DNA from 3 places in the Zhihengliuella halotolerans genome. Region 1 is predicted to be linked to each of the others. Evidence: riboswitches for the same ligand, from Rfam matches in the RefSeq annotation. Region 1 holds a riboswitch; each other region holds the start of a gene.
The links. Region 1 has a riboswitch for thiamine pyrophosphate ahead of EV380_RS02675 (3-oxoacyl-ACP reductase). Riboswitches for the same ligand answer to the same signal wherever they lie in the genome.
Positions count from the first base shown of each region.

Region 2: another riboswitch for thiamine pyrophosphate. It lies ahead of EV380_RS10020 (ECF transporter S component); the one in region 1 lies ahead of EV380_RS02675 (3-oxoacyl-ACP reductase).
Region 3: another riboswitch for thiamine pyrophosphate. It lies ahead of thiM (hydroxyethylthiazole kinase); the one in region 1 lies ahead of EV380_RS02675 (3-oxoacyl-ACP reductase).

Region 1 covers NZ_SHLA01000001.1:595,727-601,658, reverse strand. Annotated here, with positions in the region: gene EV380_RS02695 (DinB family protein) at 1-237, shown strand, start outside; gene EV380_RS02690 (VOC family protein) at 300-644, shown strand; gene EV380_RS02685 (NADP-dependent oxidoreductase) at 692-1,603, opposite strand; gene EV380_RS02680 (LLM class flavin-dependent oxidoreductase) at 1,695-3,032, opposite strand; gene EV380_RS02675 (3-oxoacyl-ACP reductase) at 3,032-3,832, opposite strand; TPP riboswitch at 3,907-4,002, opposite strand; gene EV380_RS02670 (condensation domain-containing protein) at 4,053-5,357, opposite strand; gene EV380_RS02665 (alpha/beta fold hydrolase) at 5,414-5,932, shown strand, end outside.
Region 2 covers NZ_SHLA01000001.1:2,201,503-2,207,434, reverse strand. Annotated here, with positions in the region: gene EV380_RS10045 (Na+/H+ antiporter subunit D) at 1-767, shown strand, start outside; gene EV380_RS10040 (Na+/H+ antiporter subunit E) at 764-1,363, shown strand; gene EV380_RS10035 (MrpF/PhaF family protein) at 1,363-1,629, shown strand; gene mnhG (monovalent cation/H(+) antiporter subunit G) at 1,629-1,988, shown strand; gene EV380_RS10025 (DUF4235 domain-containing protein) at 2,068-2,337, opposite strand; TPP riboswitch at 2,408-2,521, shown strand; gene EV380_RS10020 (ECF transporter S component) at 2,568-3,179, shown strand; gene EV380_RS10015 (ATP-binding cassette domain-containing protein) at 3,181-5,508, shown strand.
Region 3 covers NZ_SHLA01000001.1:3,040,994-3,046,925, reverse strand. Annotated here, with positions in the region: gene EV380_RS13995 (CobW family GTP-binding protein) at 1-112, opposite strand, end outside; gene EV380_RS13990 (SDR family oxidoreductase) at 116-799, opposite strand; gene EV380_RS13985 (VOC family protein) at 906-1,319, shown strand; gene EV380_RS13980 (GyrI-like domain-containing protein) at 1,316-1,936, shown strand; gene EV380_RS13975 (class IV adenylate cyclase) at 1,938-2,450, opposite strand; TPP riboswitch at 2,530-2,625, shown strand; gene thiM (hydroxyethylthiazole kinase) at 2,627-3,571, shown strand; gene EV380_RS16770 (thiamine phosphate synthase) at 3,595-4,290, shown strand; gene thiD (bifunctional hydroxymethylpyrimidine kinase/phosphomethylpyrimidine kinase) at 4,283-5,788, shown strand.

The sequences.
Region 1 (5,932 bases):
GATGAGAGCTTCACGCTCGCACCGGAGGACACGATCGCGTCGGTGCGCGCGGCCTTCGCCGCCGCGTGCGCCCGCTCGCGCGACATCGCCGCGGAGCACGACCTCGACGAGCGCTTCGCCTGGCGGGAACGCACGGTGACGCTGCGCTTCATCGTCCTGCACATGATCCGCGAGTTCGCCCGGCACGCCGGGCACGGCGACATCCTGGTTGAGCAGATCCGCGCGCGACGGACCTGACGGGACCGCCGCGGCCGGGCCGACCCTTGCCCCGGGGCCGAAGCGGTGCTGGACTGGGGCCCATGGGCATCCAGCGGATCGTGCCGATCCTGACCGTCGACGACCTACCCGGGGCCATCGCGGCCCACACCGCAGCGCTCGGTCTGCGCGTGCTGATGGACAACGGCTGGCTCGCGTTCCTCGGCGACGACGCCGGGAACCAGCTCGGCGTCATCACCCGGGACGCGACGGCGCCGGTCAATCCAGACGTCTCAGTGTTCGTGGACGACGTCGAGGCCGCCCACTCGGCGGCCGTTGGCGCGGGCCTCGAGATCGTGCACCCGGTCACCCACGAGACCTGGGGCGTGCGGCGCTTCTTCTACCGCGACGCCGCGGGGCGGGTCGTCAACGTCGGCACTCACGTCTGAGCCAGGCGGCGCGGTCGCCCGGACCGCGCCGCCGGCCCCGGGCGGGTCTAGCGCGTGGCGTCGATGAGGATCTTGCCGTTCGCGCCGGCCTGGTTGGCCTCGAGCGCCGCCGCCGACTCGGCCAGGGCGAACGTGCGGTCGATCTCGACGCGCAAGGTGCCGGCCGCGACCTTCTGGAGGAGCTCCTGCAGGCGCGCGCCGTCGGGGCGGACCCAGACCCAGCGTCCGCCCGCGCCCTCGACGGTCGGGTCGGCGATCGAGACGTGCCGCCCGCCTTCGGCAAGGACCGCCTGCGTCTCGGACAGGACTCCCCCGACGAAGTCGGCGACGGCCGTCACGCCGCCGGGCGCCACCGCGCGCACGCGCTCGGCCAGCCCGTCGCCGTACGTCACCGGAATGACGCCGAGTGCGCGCAGCTTCTCGTGGTTGCGCTCCGAGGCCGTGCCGATCACGGTCGCGCCGATTTCAAGCGCGAGCTGCGCGGCGAGGAATCCGACGCCGCCGGAGGCCGCGTGGATCAGGAGTGTGTCCTCCTCGGTCAGCTCGAGCGTCTCGAGCGAACGCTGGGCGGTCAGGCCCGTGAGCGGCAGGCCCGCAGCGGCGTCGTACGAGACCGATTCGGGCACGCGCGCGACGGACGTGGCCGGGAGTGCGACGAACTCGGCGAACGTGCCGCCCGAGACGACGTCCTTGCGGCCGTAGGCCGCGACGCGGTCGCCCGGGGCGAATTCCGGGGTGTCGGGGCCGACCTGCTCGACGACGCCGGAGACGTCCCAGCCCGGGATGACCGGGAAGACGGCGTCGAGCAGGCCGTCCAGGCCGCCGGCCATCAGTTTCCAATCGACGGGGTTGACCGCCGCGCGCTCGACGCGGATCAGGACCGCGCCGGGGCCGACGCTGGGGGTCGGCTGGTCGGTGAGTTCGAGGGTGTCTGGGGTGCCGTATTCACGGTAAGTCATGGCTCGCATACCCAGCACAACCGCGCGCCCGGCGCCCGCATTCCCGGCCCGGCCTGTGACTTCGCCGACGGCGGGCCGCTACCCAGCGGCGCTATCCAGCGGCGGCCGCGGCCAGGCCGGCTCGCGTCGCCGGTTCCTCCGACAGGTGCGAGCGCAAGGTGCCGGCGCCGTACTCGCGGCGGAAGCGCCCGCGCTCCTGCAGGACCGGGACCACGAGGTCGACGAAGTCCTCGATGCTCGCCGGCAGCGCTGGAGGCATCAGATTGAAGCCATCGGCGGCACCGGCGTCGATCCACCGCTCGATCTCGTCCGCGATGGCCTCGGGGGTGCCGATGAACGTGGCGTGCCCGCCACCGGCGGCGAGGTAGCCGAGCAGCTCGCGCACGGTCGGTCGGGTGCTCTCGATGATGCGAAGCACCGTCGCGTAGCGGCCCTGCGGCCCCGTGAACTCCTCGAGCGGCGGCAGCTCCGGGACGGGGGCGTCGAGCTCCCAGCCGGAGGTGTCGGTGCCGACGAAGAACGACAGTTGACGCAGGGAGTCCTCCACGGGCAGCAGCTCGTTGAGCTCCCGCTGGCGCCGCCGCGCCTCCTCGTCGGTGCGCGCGACGTACGTGACGAGGCCGGGCATGATCGTCAGGGAGTCGGGATCGCGGCCGTGGGCAGCGGCTCGGGAGCGGATGTCCTCGCGGTAGGCCCGCGCCGACTCCAGATCCCACGCCACCGCGTAGACGCCCTCAGCGTAGCGGGCGGCCAGGTCGCGCCCGGGCTCGGAGGCTCCGGCCTGGAAGAGCACGGGCCGGCCCTGCGGCGACTGCGGCACGTTGAGAGGACCAGCGACATCGAACGCGGCGCCGTGGTGGTCGAGCGGCTTCAGCAGCTCGGCGTCGACGTACTTGCCCTTACGGTCCGCGAGGATCGATTCGGATGGCCAGGAGTCCCAGAGGCCGGTGATCACGCGCACGAACTCCTCCGCCCGCGCGTAGCGCTCCTCATGGGGAGGCAGCGCCTCCATCGAGTGGTTGCGCGCCTCTGCGTCGGTCATCGAGGTCACGACGTTCACGCCGGCCCGGCCACCGGAGATGTGGTCGAGGCTCGCGAGCTGCCGGGCCGCGTTGAACGGATTCCAGAAGGTGCTGGAGATCGTCGTGACGAGGCCGATGTTCTCGGTTGCCCGGGCCATCGCGGTGAGCGTCGTGACCGGCTCCAGGTACCAGCGCGGCCCGCGGTCGAGCCCGTCGAGGCCCACCGATTGGCCGTCGGCCAGGAAGACCGCGTCAAAGAGCCCGCGCTCTGCCGTGCGGGCGAGGCCCTCCCAGTACTCGATGTCGCCGAGGCGCCCGACGCTCGAGTCCGGGTGCCGCCACGCGGCGACGTGGTGCCCGCAGCCGTGCGCGAAGAGGTTGAGGTGCACCTGCCGGACGCCGGGCATCAGTCCTTCACCAGCCCGCCGTCGATCACGAGGTTCTGCCCCGTGGCGGACCGCGCCCAGGGCGAGGCGAAGAAGAGGACGGCGTCCGCGAACTCGGCCGGCGTCGTGACCGAGCGCAGCGGGGTGCCCTCGGCGATCGCGTCGAACACGGCCTCCGGGGTCGCCGCGCTCGCGTCGGTCGTGCGCAGCAGCCCGCCGCTGACCATGTTCACGCGGATGCCGCGCGGCCCCAGGTCGGCGGCGAAGGTGCGCGTCAGGGAGAGCAGTGCCGCTTTGGCCGCGGTGTAGTCGTGGTACGGCACGACGGGGTTCTGGAAGAGGTTGGTGCCGACGTTCACGACGCGGCCGGAGCCGAGCTCCGCGAAGTCGGCCAGGGCTGCCTGGACGACGTTGATCGCGCCCTCGACGGTGCCGGAGAACTGCTGGGAGAACTCGTCGTAGGTGATCTCGTGGGCGTGCGAGCGGCCGTCGCCGTTGAAGGAGAAGTCAACCAGCGCGTTGTTGACCACGGTCGCCAGCGGTGCGCCGAACGCGGCCTTGGCCGCGGCGACGAGCGCCTCGACCTGCGCCCGGTCGCGGACGTCGGCCTGCACGGCGACGACGCGGCCGGGGTGCGCGGCGGCGAGCTCCTCGGCGGCCTGACGGCTCGCGTTGTAGCCGATGACGACCCGCGCGCCCTCGCGCAGGAACGCCTCGGTGATGGCCCGGCCCAATCCGCGCGCCCCGCCGGTCACGAGGACCACCTGGTCGGAGATCGCCGGGGCCGTCTGCTGCGCTTCCGCGGCTGTTGCTGTTGTCATGTGCTCGCCCTTCTGCTCTTGCGGCGAGGGTGCGTCTGGGGCGCCCGCGGAAGCCGGTATCACCGGGGGATGCGCGGGATCGCATCGGACATTCCCTTCGCCAGTACTAACTGGATCAGGTTCTACGGGTCGCATCTCAGCCACCGGTGGTGGCGCCCCGAGTCGTTTCCCAAGGACCGTATCACGGTGCCCGCCGCCCGCGGCCCGGGCGCGTGCCCGCTCAGGGCTGCGGCTGTGGCGCCCGCGCGGAGGCCTGCAGGCGCAGTACGACGGCGTCGAGCCAGGCCCCGACGTTCGCCCGCGCCTCGTGCGTGTCCGGGTAGCGGCACCGCAGGTGCAGTCCCGATTCGTCGAGGATGAACCACAACATGACGCCGTCGGTCGCGATGCTCGCGCCCACGTAGTGCATGTCGAGGCACTCCGGCGGCACCCGGACCGGCAGTCGGCGCAGGTCCAGCCACGAGATTGCGAACATGCCCGGCGTCGCCGGCATCCCGCCCCACGGGCGCAGCAGCTCCTCTAGGGGGTACGACCCGAGCCGCACGGCGGCCTTCACCGCACGTGCGCAGGCGCCAGGCTCCGGATCGCCCGACTCGAGCACCGAATTGGTGATGAACCAGCCCACGGAGTCGTGCCAGGCGTCGTCGTGCCGGCTGTGCACGGGGAAGACCGCACGCAGGGCGGATCCGGCGAGCTCGGCGGTCACGGCGGTCATCGCCGACACGGCCGAGGTGAGGGTCGAGACGCCGGCGGCACGGGCGCTCTCGGCGAGCGCGGCGCAGGCCGCGGTGCCGAGCACGTCGCGGACCTCGACGCGTTCGGGGTGCGGCGCGGATGGACCGAGCGGCAGCGGGAACACCGGCATGCCCCCGGCGCCGACGTGCATGATCTCGGCCCAGCGGCGGCGGACGTCCTCGGGGGCGGCGGGCCGGTCGGTGAGGGCGCGGGTGTGCTCGGCGAAGTCGGGCGCCGGCGGCAGCACGGGGCCGGCGCCGTCGTGCGTGCCGCGGAGCGCGGCAACGAGGTCGCGGACGATGACGAGCATCGACCACATGTCCACGTGGGTGTGGTCGGCGGCGACGATCACCGTGGGTCCGGCGGCGGTCTCGAGCACGCAGATCCGGTGCGACGGCGTCGAGAAGGGCGTGCAGCGGCGGTCGAAGACGTCGCGGACCGCGGCCTCGACGGCCTGGCCAGCGCCGATCGGGTGCTCTACCCAGCGGCCGGCGCCGACGTGGACCTGGTGCAGGCGGGGACCGTCGCCGTCGCCGGGGTCGACAACCGAACGCAGGGTGCCATGCCGGGCGATCACGGCCAGCCACGCCGCGGCCAAGTCGTCCTTCGAGAGCGTCTCCGCGAGGCGGAAGGACACACCCATCCACGCCCCGGGCCGCTCGCCCACGCCGACGTGGCGGCGCTGATCGAAGGACAGGGGCAACGCGCCCGCGGGAGACGAGACGGCGACGTCGTACCCGTAAAGCCGCCCGAAAGGCAGACGCAACTGCGCGATGCTGGTGAGCCGCATGCTGGTAGCCTAACCTTCAATTTCCGCACCGCGACAGCATCATGACGGGAGGCCCCATGGCGAAGTTCACGGTTCCGGGTGCCGACCTGGACGTGGAGCTCAGCGATGAGGGCGGGCATCCGGTGGTCCAGCTGCACGGCCTGACGTCCTCGCGCGCCCGCGACCGGGTGCTCGATCTGGACCTCGGCCGCGGGCTCAGCGGGACGCGGCTGTTGCGCTACGACGCGCGCGGGCACGGGCGGTCGACGGGGCGACAGGCGCCCGGCGACTACCGCTGGGAGGTGCTGGCGGAGGACCTGCTGGCCCTGCTCGAGCGTTTCTTCCCGGGCGAGGCCGTGCACGGGGTGGGGCCGTCGATGGGTGCGGCGACGCTGCTGCACGCCGCGGTGCGCGACCCGGGGCGCTTCTGCGGCCTGACCCTGCTGGTCCCGCCGACGGCGTGGCAGACGCGTGCCGCCAAGGGTGAGGACTACCGGCGGGCCGCCGCGCTCATCGAGCGGCGCGGGGCGCGCGCGTTCGTGGCCGCCGGCGCCAACGTCCCGCCGCCGCCGGCGACGGTGGGCGCACCAGCGACG
Region 2 (5,932 bases), 1.6 Mb from region 1:
TGACGATGCTCGTGGGAATCCTCGGCGCCATCGCCCAGCAGGACATCAAGCGCATGCTCTCGTTCACGCTCACGAGCCACATCGGCTACATGGTCTTCGGGCTCGCCGTGGGCAATGTGGTGGCCCTCGGCGCGACCGTCTACTACGTCGCCCACCACATCATCGTCCAGACCTCGCTCTTCCTCGTCGCGGGCCTCATCGAACGCCGGGCCGGCAGCTCCAACGTCGACCGGCTGGGATCGCTCGCGAAGCTCTCGCCGCTGCTGGCCGTCCTGTTCTTCGTGCCCGCGATGAACCTGGCCGGCATCCCGCCGTTCTCCGGCTTCCTGGGCAAACTCGGTCTCATGCAGGGCGGCGTCGCCTTGGGCACGCCGGTGGCCTGGGTCCTGCTCGTCGGCGCCGCCGCGACGTCGCTGCTGACCTTGCTGGCCATCGCCCGCGTCTGGAACCGGGCGTTCTGGCGCCGCGCGGCCGACGCCGAAGACCCGGAGCCGCGGCTTCTCGACGCCCTCGAGGAGGGCACGACGACGGCGGTGGCCACCCGCCGTCGTACGCTGCCGCCGACGATGGTGGGCGCGACGGCGGCGCTCGTGCTCCTCGGCGTGGCCCTGACCGTCTTCGCGGGGCCGCTGTTCGAGTTCTCCGATCAGGCAGCGGAGAGCATGTTCGAGCGCACTCCTTACATCGAGGCGGTCCTCGGCCCCGACGCTTTCGACGGTTACGTACCGAACCCCGGCAACCCCGAGACTGTTGGAGGTGGGCGATGACGATGCCCGCCGTGTCCAACCGCCGGCGCAAGCTCCGGCACGTCGCTGCCGTACTGCGGCGACGACGCCGCAGGTTCATGGTCGAGCTGCCGCTCATCGTGGGCATGACGCTGCTGTGGGGTGCGATGTGGATCGACTTCAGCGCCGGAAACCTCGTCTTCGGCTTCCTCATCTCCCTCGGGATCGTCTCCGCGTTCAGGCTGCCGCCGGTGCACCTCTCCGGCAGGTTCAACCTCTGGCAGGCCCTGCTCTTCATCGTCCGTTTCCTCGGCAACGTCGTGGTGGCCAGCATGAACGTGTTCGCCCTGGCGGTCTTCCGCGGGCGGCGCGTCCGCTCCGCCATCGTCGGTGTGCCGCTGCGCAGCCACAACGACCTCATGGTCACCCTCGTCGCGCACACGCTCACGCTCATCCCGGGCTCGGTCGTCGTGGAAGTCGACAGGCGCTCGGCGATCCTCTACATGCACGTCCTCGATGTCGATACCGATGAGGAGGCGGAGGCCTTCCGAGCCTCGGCGCGGGCGACCGAAGCCGGTTTGATCAAGGTCATGGGCACGCGCGCAGAACTCGACGCATTGAAGAAGGAGGACGCCTGATGCTGACCGTTGCCGCCTGGATCTCGGGGATCTTGCTCGGCCTCGCCACGGTGCTCGTGATCGTGCGCATCATGCGCGGCCCGTCCATCTTGGAGCGGGCCATCGCCATGGACGTGCTGCTCGCGATCATCATCGCGGCTCTGTGCATCGACATGGCTGTCGCGGGGCATACTGACCACTTGGCGTTCGTGGTGCTCGCCTGCGTGCTCGGGTTCATCGGCTCCGTGACGATCTCGCGCTACGTGACCGATCGGAGGAACTCGTGATGTGGGAGATGATTCGCGACATCGCGACGGCGATCTGCCTGGTCGTGGGCTCGCTGATGTCCTTCGCCGCGGCGCTCGGCATGCTCCGGTTCCCGGACCTGCTCTCGCGGATGCACGCCGCGACCAAGCCGCAGGTGCTCGGCCTGCTGCTCCTCTTGATGGCGGTCGCGCTGCAGACGGGCAGCTGGGCGACCGTTCCGATCCTGATCTTCGCGTGGCTGCTGCAGCTGGTCACGGCGCCGGTCAGCGCGCACATGGTCAGCCGCGCCGGCTACCGGACCCGGCACCTGAACCGCGAGACGCTCGAGCGCGACGAACTCGACGCCGTCGTGGCCGCGCATTCCGATCGCGAGGACTGACCGGAAGGCCCGAGACCTGAAAGAGGGCGGCGGCCGCACTGCCCGTCTTCGGAGTGTGCGGCCGCCGCCCTCTTGCGTGCTAGACCTCGTCCGCGGTCCGCTTGAAGTAGGTGATGGCGCTCTCGGTGCCGCGCTCGGTCAGGACCTGGATCACCGCGGCCACGATCGCCGACGTCACGGCGAATCCGAGAGCCTGGCGCAGGCTCGACTCCGCTTGGGCTTCCTTGTCGCCGGGTTTCGGCGGCTTCTGGCCGGTGGCTTTGAGCCAGACGCTGTCGACAATCTTCGAGCCGGCGAAACCGGCGCCGAGTGAAACCGCGGTCCCGAGTAGCTTCAGAATCAGGTTCACGTGCATTACTCCCGTCGTGGCAGGGCGATTACCCGCCCAGCATAGCGCGGCGCTAGACTGGCCAGCACATCACTTACGACAGGGGAGCGTTCGCCATCGCGGCGGAACGCTGAGAGTGCGCAACGCGCAGACCCTCGAACCTGATCCGGTTAGTACCGGCGAAGGGAGTCGAGTTCTCTTGGGACGCGTCCAACGCGTCTTCCCCTCCTTGTAGTCCAAGGAGGACCATCATGAAAACAATCACGAAGCCCAGCCGGACCGGCTGGAGCGTCGCCGACATCGTCATCGCTTCCGTCATCGCGGTTGTCTCCGGCGTCATCTTCTGGGCCTGGAACTTCTCCTATGTAGGCATCCAGTTCCTGTGGGCCGGCTTCCCGCCGGCGTCCGGGCTCGTGCTGGGCATGTGGCTGTTCCCGGCCGTGCTCGGCGCCCTGATCATCCGCAAGCCCGGTGCCGCGCTCTACTGCGAGATCGTCGCCGCGGTCGTCGAAATGCTGATGGGTTCGCACTGGGGCATGACGGTGCTGCTCTCGGGACTCGTCCAGGGGCTCGGCGCTGAGGCCGCTTTCGCGGCCTTCCGCTACCGCCGCTTCGGGCTGCCCGCCGCCCTGCTCGGCGGATTCGGCGCAGCGTTGTTCGCGGCCGTCAACGCCCTGTTCATCGTCAACTGGTACCCGGCCTACACGCTGCCCATGAAGTTCGCCTACATGGGCTTCGCCGTCGTCTCGGGCCTGGTTATCGCCGGCTTCCTCTCGTGGGCTGTGACCCGCGCCCTGGCACGCACCGGCGCCCTGTCCTCGCTCGCTTCGCGCAAGGCCGCGCAGGAACCGGTTCGGGGCTGAGGTGACAACCGTCGATCCCAGCACCCGGGTCGCCGGGGCCGAAGTCGTCGCCTCGGGGTGGGGCTGGCGCCATGCGGACCGCACGACGCCGGCCGTGTCCGGCCTGGACCTGCGCGTGTCCCCGGGCGAGCGCGTCCTGCTGGTCGGCCCGTCCGGGGCCGGCAAGTCGACGCTGCTGCACGCCCTCGCGGGGGTCGTGCACGAGGACGATGAGTCCGAGGCCGCCGGCAGCCTGAGTATCGACGGGGTGCCCGCGCACGAGCTGACGGGTGCCACCGGCCTCATGCAGCAGGATCCGGAGACGCAGGTCGTCCAGTCGACGGTGGGAGACGACGTCGCCTTCGGCTGCGAGAACCACGCGGTCCCGCGCGAGCAGATCGGCCCCCGGGTCGACGCGGCCCTCGCGGCGGTCGGACTCGATGTGGACCTGCAGGCGTCGACCTCGGCGCTCTCCGGAGGCCAGAAGCAGCGGCTCGCGCTCGCGGGCCTGCTCGCGATGGCCCCGAAGCTGCTGCTGCTCGACGAACCCACCGCCAACCTCGACCCGGACGGCGTGCTCGAGGTGCGCGACGCCGTCGTGCGCGTGCTCGACGAGACCGGCGCGACGGCCGTGATCGTCGAGCACCGGCTCTCCGCGTGGGCCCCGCACGTCGACCGCGTCCTCGTCCTCGAACCCGGCGGAGGCATCGTCGCGGCCGGTACGCCCGACGAGCTCTTCGCGCCCGGCCCCGTGCGCGAGCGGCTCATCGCCGCGGGCGTCTGGGTCCCGGGCCACGTGCCCGTGCTCCCGCCAGTGTCCCCGGCGACGGGCACGACGACGGCGCTCTCCGCCCGCGGCCTCGCCGTCGGCCGCGGCAAAAACGACGCCCCGAACCTCACGGGCGTCGACCTCGAACTGACGGCCGGCCGCGCGGTCTGCGTGACGGGGCCCAACGGCGCTGGCAAGTCGACGCTCGCGCTGACGCTCGGCGGCCTGCTGCCGGAGTTCGGCGGTGAGCTCACCTACGACGGCGGCTCCGGACCGCTCGCGCGGCCGTACGCGTGGCGCGCGGCGGACCTGGTCAGCCGCATCGGCTCCGTGTTCCAGGAACCGGAGCATCAGTTCGTGGCCCCGAGCGTGCGCGAGGAACTGGAGTACGGTCAGCGTCACGCCCGCGGTGAGGACGGGCGGCCGCTCATGGACGAGGCCGAGATCGCGGCCCGCACCGACGAGCTGCTCGACCGCCTCGGGTTGACGGAGCTCGCCGAGGCCAACCCGTTCACGCTCTCGGGCGGGGAGAAGCGGCGTCTCTCCGTGGCGGCCGTCCTGGCGACCCGGCCGCGCGTGCTGATTCTCGACGAACCGACGTTCGGGCAGGACGCGAACACGTGGCGCGAGCTGGCCCTGCTGTTGCGCGCGGAGCGGGAGGCCGGGACGTCGATCGTCGCGGTCACGCACGACGAGCATTTCGCGCAGGCGATCGGCGCCGAGCAGATCGACGTGCGGGATCTGGGCGACGTCGTCGTGCCAGAGGGTCCGCAGCAGCCGCGGCTCTCGCTGGAACCGAGCCAGCGGGCGGCGCGGAGCTTCCTCGGGCGGGCGAATCCGTTGTCGAAGCTGGCCGCGATCGGGTGCGTGACGCTCGTGCTGATCGTGTCGATGGACTTCGTCAGCGCGGCCGTCGTCGTCGCCGCGACACTCATGCTGCTGCCGCTCTCCGGGGTGCGGATCCGGGATTTCCTTCTTCGTGCCTGGCCGCTTCTGGTGGCGGGTCTGTTCGCGGCGTGGGGGACCACGCTGGTGGGGGAGACTTCCGGGCGGATGCTCGTCGAGTTCGGCCCCGTGACGATCTCGACGGGGTCGCTTGAGGCGGGGCTCGCGACGGGTGTGCGCATTTTCGCCGTGGCGCTGCCGGCGGTGGTGATGATTGCCAGCACGAATCCGACGGATCTGGCGAACGCGCTCTCGCAGAAGCTGCGGCTGCCGCACCGGTTCGTGCTCGGCGCGTTGGCGGCGATGCGGCTCGTCGGGTTGCTGGCCGAGGAGTGGCAGGTGCTGTCGATGGCGCGCCGCGCGCGCGGCGTCGGCTCGCACGGCAGCGCGTGGCAGCGCACCAAGGCCAATGCGGGCCAGGCCTTCGCCCTGATCGTGCAGGCGTTGCGGCGGGCCTCGCGGCTCGCGGTCAGCATGGAGGCCAAGGGGTTCGGCGGCGACGAGCGCACCTGGGCCCGCGAGTCCACGTTCAGGCGTCGGGACGCGGTCATCGTGGTGGCCGGCGCCCTGGTCGGCGCGGCCGCCGTCGTCGCGGCGGTCGCGGCGGGCACGTGGAACGTCGTCTGGACCAACTGAGGAGTTCTGTCAGGCCGGTTGGAGGACGTGGTGCGGCGCGATCGGGCGGGCGTCCTGCCGCTCTTGGCGCGGCTGAGACGAATGCGACTTTCGCCGCGGCCTCGCGCGACCACCATGGGAATCGCGCCGCCGCCGCGAGTGCCACCGCTGCGGTCTCCTTGCCCGCCACCGCGGTCTCCCGCACCACCGCGGTCGCATCTCTTCTCGCCACCGAGACTGCCGTCACTGCTCGCGTTTCCGGTGGGCGCGGCCAGGGCCGTGTCGTTGAATAGTCTGGCGGCGAGCCGTCGAGTCTGGGAGGTCTGGGCGGGCCGGAACACCTCTTCCGGGTCGATCCACTCCGGCGCTTTCACGTAGACGACCCCGGAACGCATCTGGATCTGCCACCCGGAGTCCTCGATCGACCGGTGATGGAAAAAGCACA
Region 3 (5,932 bases), 2.4 Mb from region 1:
TCACGCCGATGCGGGCGCCGGGCTGGCGCAGCACCTGATTCAGGAGCGTCGTCTTCCCGGCGCCGAGGTAGCCCGCCAACACGATGACCGGCACCGGGGCGGAAGTCGCCACACCCTACTTCCGCGTCGGGCGGACCGACACCGACTCGATGGTGCCGCGCTCGGGCATCTCGACGATGGTGCGCACGGCGGCGGCGATGTCCTCGGGCGCGAGGTGGCGGCCGGCGTCGTATTCCTGGCCGTAGGCCTCGGTGAGGCGCTCCTGCATGGCGGTGTCGACGCGCCCGGGGTGCACGCTGGAGACGCGTACGCCGTTGCCGCGCTCCTCCTCGCGCAGCGCGTCTGTCAGGGCGCGGAGGGCGAACTTGGAGCCGGCGTAGGCGGAGAACCCGGCCCCCGCGGTGAGGCCGGCGCCGGAGTTGATGGCGACGACGAGCCCGCGGGCGGCGCGCAGGGCGGGCAGGGCCTGCCGCGTCAGCTCGGCGACGGCGAAGACGTTGACGTCGAAGAGGCGCTCCCATTCCTCGCGCGCGGTCTCCTCGACCGTGCCGAAGGCCTCGAGGCCCGCGGAGTGCACCAGCACGTCGAGCCGCTCCGGGAGGGGCGCGAGGTCGCCGGTCAGCTCGCAGACCCACGGCTCGGCCGACGGCAGCGAAGCGACCACGGCGGCGACGGCGGCCTCGTCGCGGCCGCCGACGAGCACGTGGTGGGTGTCGGCGAGCGCGCGGGCGATCGCTTCGCCGATGCCGCGGCTGGCTCCGGTGACGAGGGCGGTGGGGCGGGCGGGCGACTGGCTCATGTACGACTCCTCGGATCGGGTTTCGGCTTCCAACCTACTACCGGCCGCCGGGCGGGGCCGCGTTTCCACCCTCGCGTCGCCACCCGCACGGGACGATAATGACCCCATGACCTCTTTCATCAGCCACACGTCGATCGACTGCCGCGATGCGCACGCCCTGTCCGAGTGGTGGAAACCCGTGCTCGGCTACACGGACGACCCGTCTGACCCGAACCTTCCGGGCCACGACGAGTGCCTCATCGTCGACCCGGCCAGCGCCGGGCCCGCCGTTCTCTTCCTGCAGGTACCGGAGCCCAAGACCGTCAAGAACCGCATCCACTTCGACCTGCGCCCGCGGGAGGGCGGACGCGACGACGAACTCGCCAGGTTGCTCGAACTCGGGGCCGTGCAGGTGGCCGATCTTCGCGGCAAGTACGGCCCGGGCACCGGGTGGGTCGTCCTCGCCGACCCCGAAGGCAACGAGTTCTGCATCCTCCGCTCCGCGTCCGAGGTGGCTGCCACGGCCGAGACCCCTGCATGACCGAGAAGATCGACTTCAAGAAGAGCCTCGACGCCTACCGGGCGACGCGGGGCCGGTTCCGCCTGCTCGAGATCCCCGAGATGCGCTACCTGGCCGTCGATGGCCGCGGCGATCCGAACACGTCACCGGCGTACGCCGACACCATCGCGACGCTCTATCCGGTTGCCTACACCCTGAAGTTCGCGAGCAAGCGGGAGCTCGGGCGCGACTACGTCGTCCCGCCACTCGAAGGGCTGTGGTGGGCCGAAGACATGGACGCGTTCACCACCGCGCGCGACAAGTCCCGCTGGGAGTGGACGCTGATGATCATGGTCCCGGACTGGATCGAACCGGACCTGTACGACGACGCCGTCGCACGCGTGCGGGCGAAGGACCCGCCAGCCCGCCTCGGCGACGTCCGCCTGGAGGCCCTCTCCGAGGGCCTCTGCGTGCAGACCCTTCACGTCGGCCCGTACGACGACGAGGCCGCCGTCCTCGAGGCGATGCACCGGGAATTCGTGCCGGAGAACGGGCTGCGGCTGAGCGGCCGCCACCACGAGATCTACCTGAGCGACGCCCGGCGGGTGGCGCCGGAGCGGTTGCGGACGATCCTGCGCCAGCCGGTCGTTTCCGCCTGACTCAGTCGCCCGCCCGAAGATCGACGTAGGCGCCCTCCACCAGCGAACCGGCATCGATCCCGAGGACGCCCAGGAGGCGGTGGGCTTCAGCGACCGCAGCCTCGTGAGTCGCCGTGTGGTCGACCGGGACCTCCAGCTCCACGAAGTCGCCCAGCCCCTCGACGGCGTCCAGATGCACACGTGTCCGCCCGATCCGGTAGACCGTCCGCCGCTTGCGCACCCGCCCGGTCTCGTCGTTTGCCGCGGCCAACACCGCGCGCAGACCATCCGGATCGGAGGTTTCCGAGCAGACGTAGTAGGACGACGCCGGCCCAGGATCGTCCGCCCGCCGGTAGAAGATCAGCACGCCGCGAGCCGAACCGAGGACGCGGAGCTTGAGCCGACCGTTCGGGCACGCGAAGAACGTGTCGTCCTGCTCGACGACGTCCGGCCCCGCATCCGCCATCGCGACGACCGCCGCCTGGAGCCCTTCCGGGTCGGCGGCCCGGGCCTTGATCTCGATGTTCGTCGGCATGCGCGTAGTCAATCACACCGTGACGCCCCGCCAGCCGGCCGAGATGACGCGGCGCCACGCCGGCGCGTAAGCTGGCCCACACAGTGGCACGGGGTGTCCCGCACAGGGACTGAGAGAACACCCGCACACACCTGATCTAGTTCGTACTAGCGGAGGGATGTCGCTTCATGGTTCCCATGTCGCCCACCTTGTCGGACCCCGTACCCGCGGGCGACGGCTTCACCCGACGCGCAACGGCGCTGACCGCGGCCGTGCGCGCAACCAGCCCGTTGATCCAGTGCGCCACCAATCAGGTCGTCGCGAACTTCACCGCCAACGTCCTGCTCGCCGCCGGACCGGCCCCGGCGATGGTGGACGTCCCGGGCGAGGCCGGCGAGTTCGCCGCGATCGCCTCGGCCCTGCTCGTCAACCTCGGCACCCCGCACGAGGCCCAGCGCGTCGGGATGCTCGAGGCCGTCGGAGCGGCCACCGTGCACGGCACGCCCTGGGTGCTCGATCCGGTCGCCGCCGGCGCCGTCGGGCTGCGCACCCGGTTCGCGCACGAGCTGCTCACCCACTCCCCCGCCGTCGTCCGCGGCAACGCCTCGGAGATCCTCGCCCTCGCGGGCACCGGCTCCGGCGGGCGCGGGGTGGACGCAACGGACGACGTCGACGCCGCCGTCCCCGGCGCGGTCCGCCTCGCGCTCACGGCCACCCGGCACGACGGCGCCGCCCCCACTCGCGTGGTCGCCGTCTCCGGCGCCGCCGATCTGATCACCGACGGCCGGGACGTGATCCGGGTCGGCGGCGGTTCGGAGCTGCTGACCCGCGTCACGGGCGGCGGGTGCGCTCTCGGCGCGATCATCGCGGCCTTCGTCGCGACCGGACGGGTCGAGCGGATGACCGATGTCGAATCGGTGGCGGCCGCGCACGCCTTCTACTCCGCCGCCGCTGAGCGCGCCGCCGCAGGCACCCCGGGGCCGGGCTCGTTCCAGGCGGCGTTCCTCGACGCGCTCGCCACCGTCACCCCCGCGGACATCGGCGCATTCGTGGGCGGGCATGCACGTGTCGCCCGCGTGCAGGACGCGGCGGAGCCGATCGGCCAGAATCCTCGTGGCGCGGACGCGGGAGACACCCGGTGAGCCGCCGGTACTCCGCAGATGACTTGGCTATATACCTTGTCGCGGATGCTGAGAGCACCGTCGGCCGGGAACTCGCGGACATCGTGGCCGGTGCCGTCGCCGGCGGTTTGCGCATGGTGCAGCTACGGGCCAAGAACCTGCCGGCCCGGGACTTCCTGGCCGCCACGATCGCGTCCGCCGCGCACACCGCGGGCCGCGCCACCCTGGTGGTGAACGACCGCGTAGACGTCTTCCTCGCCGCACGCTCCGCGGGCGCCGCCGTCGACGGCGTGCACCTCGGCCAGTCCGACCTGCCGGCTACGGCGGTGCGCGAACTCATCGGGGCGGACGCGGTGCTGGGCCTGAGCGCATCGGAGCCGGGTGAGCTCGATGACCTCGCGAGCCTCCGCGCGGGCACCGTCGACTACCTGGGCACCGGCGCGATCCGCGCGACGCCGACGAAGAAGGACCATCCAGACCCCCTCGGCTGGGACGGCTTCGCCCGCTTCGTGGACCTCGTGCGCGCGGGCGCCGACGCATCTCCGGGCTCCGGCCTGAACACCGCCGCTGGCCAGCCCCTGCCCTGCGTCGCGATCGGCGGGGTCGCCGCGGGCGACGCCGCCGCCGCCCGCTCCTCCTCCGCGGCCGGGCTGGCCGTCGTGCGCGCGATCTGCGCCGCCGACGATCCCGCCCGGGCCGCCGCCGACCTCGTCACCGAATGGAATCAAGCACATGTCTGAGATCCCCAACGTCCTCTCGATCGCCGGTTCCGACCCGTCCGGCGGCGCCGGCATCCAGGCCGACCTGAAGTCCATCGCCGCGTGCGGTGGCTACGGGATGGCCGCTCTGACGGCCCTGACCGCGCAGAACACCCGCGGGGTCACGGGCGTGCACCTGCCGCCGGCCGACTTCGTCACCGCCCAGCTGGACGCGATCGCCGACGACGTCCGCGTCGACGCCGTGAAGATCGGCATGCTCGCCAACGTCGAGACCATCGAGGCCGTCGGCGCGTGGCTCGCACCCCGGCGCGGACCGGGCGGCCCCGCCGTGGTGCTGGACCCGGTCATGGTCGCCACGAGCGGGGACCGGCTCACCGACGACGACACCGTCGCCGCCCTGCGCTACCTGGTCTCCCACGCGGATCTCGTCACCCCGAACCTGCCCGAGCTCGCCGTCCTGCTCGACACCGAGCCGGCCACCACGTGGCCCGAGGCCCTCGAGCAGGCCCAGCGCCTGGCCCAGCAGGCGGACGTCCTGGTGCTCGCCAAGGGCGGGCACCTCGCCGGGCACGACGACGGCGCGACCGCCGGCCGGTGCCCCGACGCGCTCGTGGGACTCGACGGCGTCGTCCTGGAACTCGACGACGAGCGCGTGGACACGACGAGCACGCACGGGACCGGGTGCTCGCTGTCGTCGGCGATGGCGACGCTCTACGCGCGGTTCGGCGACTGGCCCACCGCGCTGCGGGCCGCGAAGGGCTGGCTGACGCAGGCGCTGCGCGACGCGGCCGATCTCGACGTCGGCTCCGGTCACGGGCCGGTCGGCCACCTCGGTCAGCTCTGGGCGGGGAAGTCCGTCCCGGACCCGCGCGCCGACGTGCAGTACTGGTGGGACCTCATCGAGGATCTTCGGGCGCGGATCGACGACGTCTGGTTCGTTAAGCAGCTGGCCGACGGGACGCTCGAGCGCGCGGACTTCGAGCACTACCTGGCGCAGGACTCGATCTACCTTCGCACGTACTCCAAGGTCCTCTCGCGGGCGGCGCAGCTGGCCCCCACTCTGGACGAGCAGCAGTTCTGGGCGAACAGCGCCAGCGAGTGCCTGGCGGTGGAGCTGGGGTTGCACCAGGCGCGGTTGGCCGAGGCGGAGGCCCGCGGGGAGACCCCGACGGAAGGCGAAGCGCCGACGTCCGCGGAGACCCGCTCCTACCTGAACCACCTGCTGTCCGCGGCCGCGATCGGCTCCTACGCGGTGGTCGCGGCCGCCGTCCTGCCCTGCTACTGGCTCTACCAGGACATCGGGACGCGGTTGGCCGCGGCCAACCGCCCCGACCACCCGTATGCCGACTGGCTGGGCATGTACTCCTCCCCGGAATTCGACGCCGCCACGCAGCAGGCGATCGCGATCACGCAGCGCCTCGCCCGGCAGGCCGACCCGCGCGAACGCGAGGCGATGCTGGACGCGTACCTCGAATCCTCGCGGCAGGAGATGGACTTCTTCGCCCAGCGCCGCCCCTGAGACGGGTCCGGGGTATGCCCGCCAAGCCGCGGCCCCCGTCACGGCGCGGCGTCCGCGGCCCCGGGTAGGATGCTCTGTGGCCGATAGGGCGGCGTTCCCACGCGTCGAGCCCTCCAGCCGCACCCGACCACCCCCGGAAGGCCC